2 regions of the Brevibacillus ginsengisoli genome follow, and region 2 is predicted to be linked to the other one. Evidence: a T-box and tRNA genes for the amino acid it is inferred to sense, from the RefSeq annotation. Region 2 holds a T-box; the other holds one or more tRNA genes.
The links. The T-box of region 2 lies ahead of leuS (leucine--tRNA ligase). A T-box ahead of a tRNA ligase gene usually reads a tRNA of that ligase, here a tRNA-Leu.
Positions count from the first base shown of each region.

Region 1 (4,213 bases), on a different contig from region 2:
CCAGTTTCCAAGTTCTTCTGCCGCTGTTTTTCTGCCGTTTCTCAGCTTCTCCGTAGTAAATCGAATGGCGTTGCGCAAGAATTCATCATTTAACGCAACTTTGGCACGCTCTTCAAGAGGAATGATCGGTTGGGATTCACTCATACGTCTGGTTTCACTCCTTCATGTAACAACTCGATCAGATGCATGACACGAACTTGCTTGCCTTCATGTTTCAAACGGCCACCAATGTTCATGAGGCAACCCATATCAAGCCCGACGAGCACCTCTGCTTCTGTCTCCAATACGTGTTGCGCTTTCTCTGTAACCATCGCCCCGGAGATATCCGGAAGTTTAACCGCAAAAGTGCCGCCGAAACCACAGCAATCCTCGGCAGACGGAAGTGGAACAAATTCCAAGCCTCTTACATTCTTCAGCAATTCGTATGGTTCATCTTTCAAGCCTAGCAGACGTGTTCCATGGCAGGAAGGATGATAGGTCACACGATAGGGAAACGAAGCTCCGATATCCGTTACACCTAATACATGAACAAGGAATTGAGTGAACTCGTATGTTTTTTCTTGGAGTTCTTTTGCTTTTTGCAGCATAATCGGATCGTCCTTGAACAACATCGGATAATGGTGATGAATCATCCCTACGCAAGATCCGGACGGGGAGACAACAAAATCGCTATCCTCAAACGCTTCAATCAGCTGCTTCGCTCCCTCTTGAGCAACATCCCAATATCCACTATTAAAAGCCGGCTGACCACAGCAGGTTTGCTTCTCGGGAAAATGTAAATGAACCCCCAGTCGACCAAGAATTCTAGTCATCGCTTCTCCTACTTGAGGATAGATAGCGTCTGAGAGACAGGTAATAAACAGTGAGACTTTCATATGGTAACCTCCACTTCCATCTTTGGGTATTGGGTTGCAGGCAACAAGGAAGAGGGAGAACATCAGGTCATCAGATGTATGAACAAAAGATTTTTACTTGACCAGCTGTTTCTTAACCCCGAGCAGATGATGAAGCATTGTTTCTTCAGCCCGCTTGGGATTACTGTTCTTGACCGCTAAATAGATCTCTTTATGCTCAACATGCAAGCGGTGTAAACTATCCTCTGACTGATACATACGCTCGTGACTTGCCTTAAGAATATTACTCATCGTCTCGGAGATCGATTGCATAACAGACTCAAGCATCGCATTATGAGCGGCTCGAGACAGTGAGTAGTGAAATTTCCAGTCTGCCTGATCTCCCAGGTGCTCCTGTTCTAAGGCATCCTCCATCTCCCGAAGAACTTCCTCTATTTTCTTTAAATCGGCATCCGTGCGGCGCTCTGCGGCCAAACGAACAATCCCCGTCTCTATAATCATACGGACCTCCAACAGGTCGATAATATCCTGTTTGGTAACCGTTTGTGCCATCTCGAAGGCAGCAAGTAATTTCTCAGGCTCGTAACGTGAAACAAACGTTCCTTCCCCCTGTCGAATGACCACCAAGCCAATCGTCTTAAGAGAGCCGACTGCTTCACGCACTGTAGATTGTCCAACTCCAAGCATCTCTCCCAGTTCACGAAACGAAGGCAACCGATCACCAGGCTGATAGACACCGGACACAATTTGTTCTTTCAGATACTCTGCGACTTCTTCATATGTTTTACGGACCCTAAATTGCGGAATTGCTTTCATAAAGGACCTCACCAATTTGCAACAAATTTCTTGTCGTCAACATCTAATTATGTCGATATCTGGTGTATATTGTAACAAAATCGTGACAAACCCGATGTGATATACCTCACTCGCTACGCAAAAAAACCTCCTCTGTCTTTTGGACAAAGAAGGTTTAATTTACCAAGTATGGTGCCGAGGACCGGACTTGAACCGGTACGGGAGAAACTCCCGACAGATTTTAAGTCTGTTGCGTCTGCCTATTCCGCCACCCCGGCAAGAGGTTGTATGGTGCGGGTGGAGGGACTTGAACCCCCACGGTCGCCCGCCAGATCCTAAGTCTGGTGCGTCTGCCAATTCCGCCACACCCGCATGGGAACTACATATGGCCTAACGATTTTTAAGTCTATCAGAAATATGGTTGGAAATCAAGAGTTTTCATGACTAAACAGCTCCTGAGCCACTGTAAAGAACGCTTGAACTGCCGGAGAAACATATTGAATTGCTGGAAAAGCTAATGCCACATTACGCCAATGTGATTGTGTAAGGTTTCCTAATTTTATATTTGGTTGGTCTTTGAGAAACAGTTCAGGCCCGATCGTAATACCAAGTCCTTCTTGTACCATGCTTGAAATGGTAGCGCAATCTTGAACTTCGAAGCGGACCGACGGTTTTATCTTAGCCTGAGAAAAAATCTCATCAACTTGAGTTCGATAAACTCCTTTTGGCATAATAAAAGGCTCGTCTTGCAAATCTTGCACACCAATTGTTTTTGCTTTTTCGAATCGATGTCCTTCGGGATAAGCAACAACCATTTTATCCTTCATTAATGGCAAATAGTTCAGATTCGCATTCATGTTCTGTTGTACAACGACTGCAATATCAATCACACCCGTCTCAAACCACTCAATGATTTCCTCGTATGTCCCTTCAAAGAAAATAAACTCAATGTTTGGGTATTTTTTTTGATACTTAGAAATTATTTTGGGCTGTATACAAGCCGTTGCGCATGCGAAGCTACCAATTCGTATCGTACCAGCTTCAAGATTTGAGGCAAAGGCAGCTTCTTGCTTGATTTTTTCAATGTGGTTTAAGATTTCCCGCATATGACTCAGCGTTTTCTGACCAACTTCTGTAAGCATAAAGCCTTTTTTACGGTCCCGTACTAACAATGGAATACCCAATTCCGACTCCAATCCAGCGACCGCGTGACTTACCGCGGATTGTGTCATGTTTAGCTTCTCTGCTGCTTTTGTAAAGCTGCCTAGTTCAATTACTTTGGAAAAGACTTCGAATCTCGCAATGCTCATGAGTAATACCTCATATATCATATTAAAATCATTAATTTGATTAATGGTAACATGGAATTTTATACTAATGCAAGAGATGTCTTTCAATTTTATGGGAGGTTGCTTCTATGACGTCGAAACTATTTTCTTCGTATGATCTGAAAGGTTTGCACCTAAAAAACCGCATCGTTATGCCACCGATGTGCCAGTATTCAGTTAAAGCCAAAGATGGAAAGCCGAATGATTGGCACTATGTGCATTATCTCAGTCGCGCTATTGGGGGGACTGGCCTCATTATTATGGAAATGACTGATGTCGATCCCGACGGCCGAATTACCGATTTTGACCTTGGTTTGTGGTCGGATGAGCATATTCCTGCATTCGCCAAAATTATCGATGGTGTACATGCTCATAATGGTAAAATTGGCATTCAGATTGCTCATGCGGGACGAAAATCAGAAGATGTGGCAATACCTGTTGCTCCTTCTGCTATAAAATTCCCAGGATCACCTTACAAAATGCCGCGTGCACTTACGACCGATGAGATCCAAGACGTCATCCAAAAATTTGCTGATGCAGCCCGTCGTGCCGTACAAGCCGGAGTAGATACGATCGAACTTCATGGAGCTCACGGTTATTTGATCCATCAATTCCAATCACCTTTGACCAATAAACGGGATGATCAATATGGTCAAGAGCTTGCCCGCTTTGGTATGGAAGTCATTCAAGCTGTAAAAGGAGAAATGCCTGCAGATATGCCTCTCATCTTCCGTATTTCAGCTGTAGAATATGCCGATGGTGGCTACGATATTGATCACGCTATCGAATTGTGCAAAACCTACAAAGCTGCTGGAGTGGATGCGTTTCATGTGAGTACAGGCGGAGAAGGACTTCCTGGAGAGAGAAAACCAGGCAATTACCCTGGATATCAAGTGCCGTTTGCCCGTAAAATTCGCGAGGCGGTAGGCTTACCCGTCATTGCCGTAGGTATGATTGATGATCCGGCACAGGCTGAATCGCTTATTGACAATGAAACAGACTTTGTAGCGATTGGACGGGCCTTGCTCCGTGATCCGTATTGGGCCACTCATGCAGCTATTTCGCTTGGTCATGAGCCAAATATTATTCCGGAACCATATAGAGCTGCTTACGATTTTTAAAAAGGGAGAAGAATCATATGCTTAAGCGACCAGAACCAAACGAATATGATCCGTATTTCTCAAAGTATATCAACCTTGTACCTGATGGCAATATCCTTGAATTTCTTGAACAACA
Region 1 covers NZ_JBNJQR010000004.1:57,295-61,507, forward strand. Annotated here, with positions in the region: gene ACQCN2_RS09755 (LutB/LldF family L-lactate oxidation iron-sulfur protein) at 1-144, opposite strand, end outside; gene ACQCN2_RS09760 ((Fe-S)-binding protein) at 141-875, opposite strand; gene ACQCN2_RS09765 (FadR/GntR family transcriptional regulator) at 969-1,670, opposite strand; tRNA gene ACQCN2_RS09770 (tRNA-Leu) at 1,840-1,927, opposite strand; tRNA gene ACQCN2_RS09775 (tRNA-Leu) at 1,939-2,021, opposite strand; gene ACQCN2_RS09780 (LysR family transcriptional regulator) at 2,078-2,959, opposite strand; gene ACQCN2_RS09785 (NADH:flavin oxidoreductase/NADH oxidase) at 3,067-4,098, shown strand; gene ACQCN2_RS09790 (DinB family protein) at 4,116-4,213, shown strand, end outside.
Region 1: it has a tRNA-Leu gene. The T-box ahead of leuS (leucine--tRNA ligase) is inferred to sense a tRNA for this amino acid. The anticodon was not compared.

Region 2 (4,213 bases):
TCGGACAGATTCGGTTGATTCGTGGAAGCTGGCTGCTCCATATAGCCGTCTACCAATCTCCATACGCGGTTCAAGAAACGGAAGCTTCCCTCAACTCCAGTGTCCGTCCAATCCAAGTCGCGTTCAGGCGGCGCCGCAAATAAGATGAACAAGCGTACAGTATCCGCTCCGTATTTCTCGATCATTTCATCCGGGCTGACCACGTTTCCTTTGGATTTGGACATTTTGGCGCCTTCTTTAAGCACCATGCCTTGAGTCAAAAGGCTGCGGAACGGCTCATCGTAGGAAACCATTCCCGCATCATATAACACTTTTGTAAAGAAACGAGAGTACAACAGATGCAGAATCGCGTGCTCAATTCCACCGATGTATTCATCTACTTGCAGCCATTTATCAGCATTTTCTTTGGAGAACGGAAGCTGTTTGTTCCCTGAATCGGTGTAACGCAAGTAGTACCAGGACGAATCAATAAACGTATCCATTGTGTCAGTCTCACGTGTCGCATGACCACCACAGGACGGACAGGTTGTATGCAAGAACGCTTCGGATGTAGTTAATGGATTGCGTTTTCCGTCGATGATCACGTCTTCCGGAAGATGAACAGGCAATTGATCTTTCGGTACCGGAACAACTCCGCAAGAATCGCAATAAACGATTGGAATCGGCGCTCCCCAATAGCGTTGGCGAGATACTAACCAATCACGCAGACGGAAGGAAGTGGTAAGTCCACCTTTGCCCTCTTTCTCCAGGTGCTGGCTGATTGCGCTGATTGCGTCTTGGTTCGGCATTCCATCGAAAGGCCCGGAGTAAATAAGCGTTCCATCCTCGGTGAATGCACTGTCAATGCCAATTTCGTCGACTAGAATGTTCGGGTCTTCCGGATTGATGACCGGTTTAATTTGCAACGCATATTTCTTAGCGAACGAAAAGTCACGCTCATCATGCGCCGGCACACCCATAACCGCCCCTGTTCCGTAATCCATCAATACATAGTTGGCTACCCAGATTGGGATCAATTCACCTGTTAACGGATGCTTGGCGTATGCACCTGTGAAATGACCTACTTTTTCAGCGTCCAATGCTGTACGGGTAATATCGCTTTCTTTTTTCATTTGATCGATAAAGCTGCGCACCTCAGACTCTTGCTTTTTGCCCTGGATCAATTGCTCCACCAGCGCATGTTCAGGAGCCAAGACCATATAGGTCACCCCGTACAAGGTGTCAGGTCGAGTCGTGAAGACCGTTACCTCTGTTGGAGCACCCGTTTCGGCATTTGTTAACTCTGGAATGGTAAAGACGACGTTCGCTCCTTCGCTTTTGCCAATCCAGTTCTTTTGCATTGTCCGTACTTTTTCTGGCCAGTGTGGCAGTTTTTCCAGATCGGTAAGCAAACGGTCCGCATAATCCGTGATACGGAAGAACCATTGCTCGAGATCCTTCTTGGTTACTTCTGAATCACAGCGCCAGCACAACCCGTCAATAACTTGTTCGTTGGCAAGCACTGTGGAGCATTCCGGACACCAGTTTACAAACGCGCGCTTCCGGTAAGCCAGACCCATCTCATAAAACTGCAAGAAAAGCCATTGTGTCCATTGGTAGTAATCAGGCGAGCAGGTAGCCACTTCACGTGACCAGTCAATGCTAACACCCAGACGATTCAACTGGTTTTTCATAAAATCAATATTCTCGTACGTCCATTTGGCTGGAGCTGCGCCAAATTTTACCGCTGCATTCTCGGCAGGGAGACCAAACGCATCCCACCCCATTGGATGTAAGACTTGATAGCCATTCATTCGCTTCAGGCGGGCAATAATATCCCCGATGGAGTAAACCCGCATATGTCCCATGTGGAGACGTCCAGACGGATAAGGGAACTGCTCCAAGCAGTAGAATTTGGGTTTATTCTGATCTTCGTTTGTTTTGTGGCTTTGGTTCTTTTGCCAGATCGATTGCCATTTTTCTTCAATTGCTGTTGGATTGTAGACTCTTGCCATATACAGCTGCCTCCTTGTTCATCCACTAAATCAAAAAACTCCCGTCACTACCAGCTGTCACTGATAGGGACGAGAGTTGTATTTCCCGCGGTACCACCCTGATTGATGAATCGACGGACACACTGTAACGCGCACCGAGTCGAATCAACCACTTAAGCTTCCGTAACGTGGAAGAAAACCGCTCCCGCTTACACAACATCAAGCTTGCCTTCTGCAGGAGTGCTTAGAGGCGAGTTCAGAGTATGATTGGGTTGACTCGCACCTACCGTCAACTCTCTTCTACCGAATCATTATTCCTACTAATCCTCATCATCGCATGTTGTCGATTGATATCTTCTAATTATAGCCAACAATGATTTGGCTGTCAAACAAGCGGACGTCTGGCACTGAAAAATAGACGCTCGCTTTCACGTTGTGGCGGAAGATTTTCGAAATCTGCCGTAAGCTTAATATCGGTGAACCCTGCTTCCCTAAGCCATCCAATCATCTGGATCGGCTGATAAGCGCGCTGCAAATGCGCCTCTTCTACCCGTTGAAACAGGCCATTTGGCTCCCGGATGAAAAACGTAAGCTGATGCTCCACTTCCAGTCGCTCTTCATCGCAAAAGCAGTTCCAAATATAGGCGACGTCCTCTTCTTGAAGCGTAAAGGTTTCATTGCCAAAACCATGCGTGATTTTAAAGGGACTATGGACGTCAAACAAGAAATATCCCCCCGGATTCAAATGAGACCAGACTTGTTTAAAGGTTTGCTGGACATCTTCTTCCTCTGTCAGGTAGCTCAACGAATCACACAACGAAATAACAGAATCGACCATTGATGCTTGCAGTTCCCGCATGTCTTGTTCCACAAGGCGCAACGATACCTGAGCCTGCTGTGACTTCTGATAGGCGATGGCGAGCATCTCGCTGGAGAGGTCTACTCCGGTAACCTGATAGCCTGACTTGGCTAACGGAATCGAGATACTGCCCGTACCACACCCTAGATCAAGTACTGTTGTTGGCAGCCCATGCTGACGCCAAAAATCGCCGACCCAATCAAGCCAGCGATCATACGGAGAATCCTGCATCAACACATCATACACTTGTGCCAAATGCGTGTAGGAGCTAATCATTGCTGTTCGGTAAAGGAAACGATGTTGGCATCGCTCCAAAGTCTCTCCAGGTTATAGAATTCGCGTTCTTCGCGATGGAAGACGTGAACGACAACATCACCTAAATCGATGAGCACCCAGCGTCCTTCATTTATACCCTCGATCCCCTTCACGTCATATCCGTTTTTATGCGCTTGTTCACGAATTTCATTCACAATAGCTTGAACCTGGCGTTCATTGTTCCCGTTACAAATAATAAAGTAATCCGCAATCACGGATAAGTTACTGATATCCATGACCACAAGTTTTTCAGCCTTTTTATCTTCTGCGGCTTTTACCACTAATTTTGCTAAATCTTCCACTACTTTAATCATCGGATTCCTCCTAGCCTATTCTCAATCTTTTCTCTATCGTAAATCTTATCTCCCTGAATCCGGCCTATCTCTTTCCTACAAGATCATTGTATGCGAGGAGAGTGAGCGGATAAATCTGTTTTTTCTGGGAGATCAGGAATTGCATCGTGGAACCCAAGCCAAAAGCGAGCGCCTGATCCAGATCCTGTTCAGCCAATTGCCTCACATGATCCACTCCGGGATAGTCCCGATTCGGTTCAATGTAATCCGCCACACAGACGACTTTTTCCAAAAGCGTCATCTCAACTCTTCCGGTCGTGTGGTAACGAACTGCTTGCAGGATTTCAGGGTCCGTAATCCCGCACTCCTCCTGAATGACGATGGCTCCCACAAACGCGTGCCAGAGTTCTTTTTCCCCCTGAATGATGTCTTTAGCAATATCATATCGCTTGAGGTACTCGAGCATACGTGATGTCGGCCAGCATTTGCAGTAATCATGAACGATTCCGGCCAACTCCGCTTTATCCGCATCGGCACCGTATCGCTCGGCCAATGTACGAGCAGAAGCAGCCACTCCCAGTGTATGAATGTATCGTTTCTCATTCATTTGAGCTCTAACTTGAGCCAGTAACTTATCGCGATCCAACCCTTTACTCATAAAGTTTATGCTCCTTTAGATAGCATTCCACAACGGGCGGAACTAGATAGCGGAGACTCCGAGATTTGTTGGCTTTTTCCCGAATGTCCGTTGAGGAAATATCCCAATTCGGCAC
Region 2 covers NZ_JBNJQR010000001.1:638,456-642,668, reverse strand. Annotated here, with positions in the region: gene leuS (leucine--tRNA ligase) at 1-1,994, opposite strand, end outside; T-box leader at 2,057-2,316, opposite strand; gene ACQCN2_RS03160 (class I SAM-dependent DNA methyltransferase) at 2,359-3,108, opposite strand; gene rsfS (ribosome silencing factor) at 3,105-3,461, opposite strand; gene yqeK (bis(5'-nucleosyl)-tetraphosphatase (symmetrical) YqeK) at 3,526-4,086, opposite strand; gene ACQCN2_RS03145 (nicotinate-nucleotide adenylyltransferase) at 4,091-4,213, opposite strand, start outside.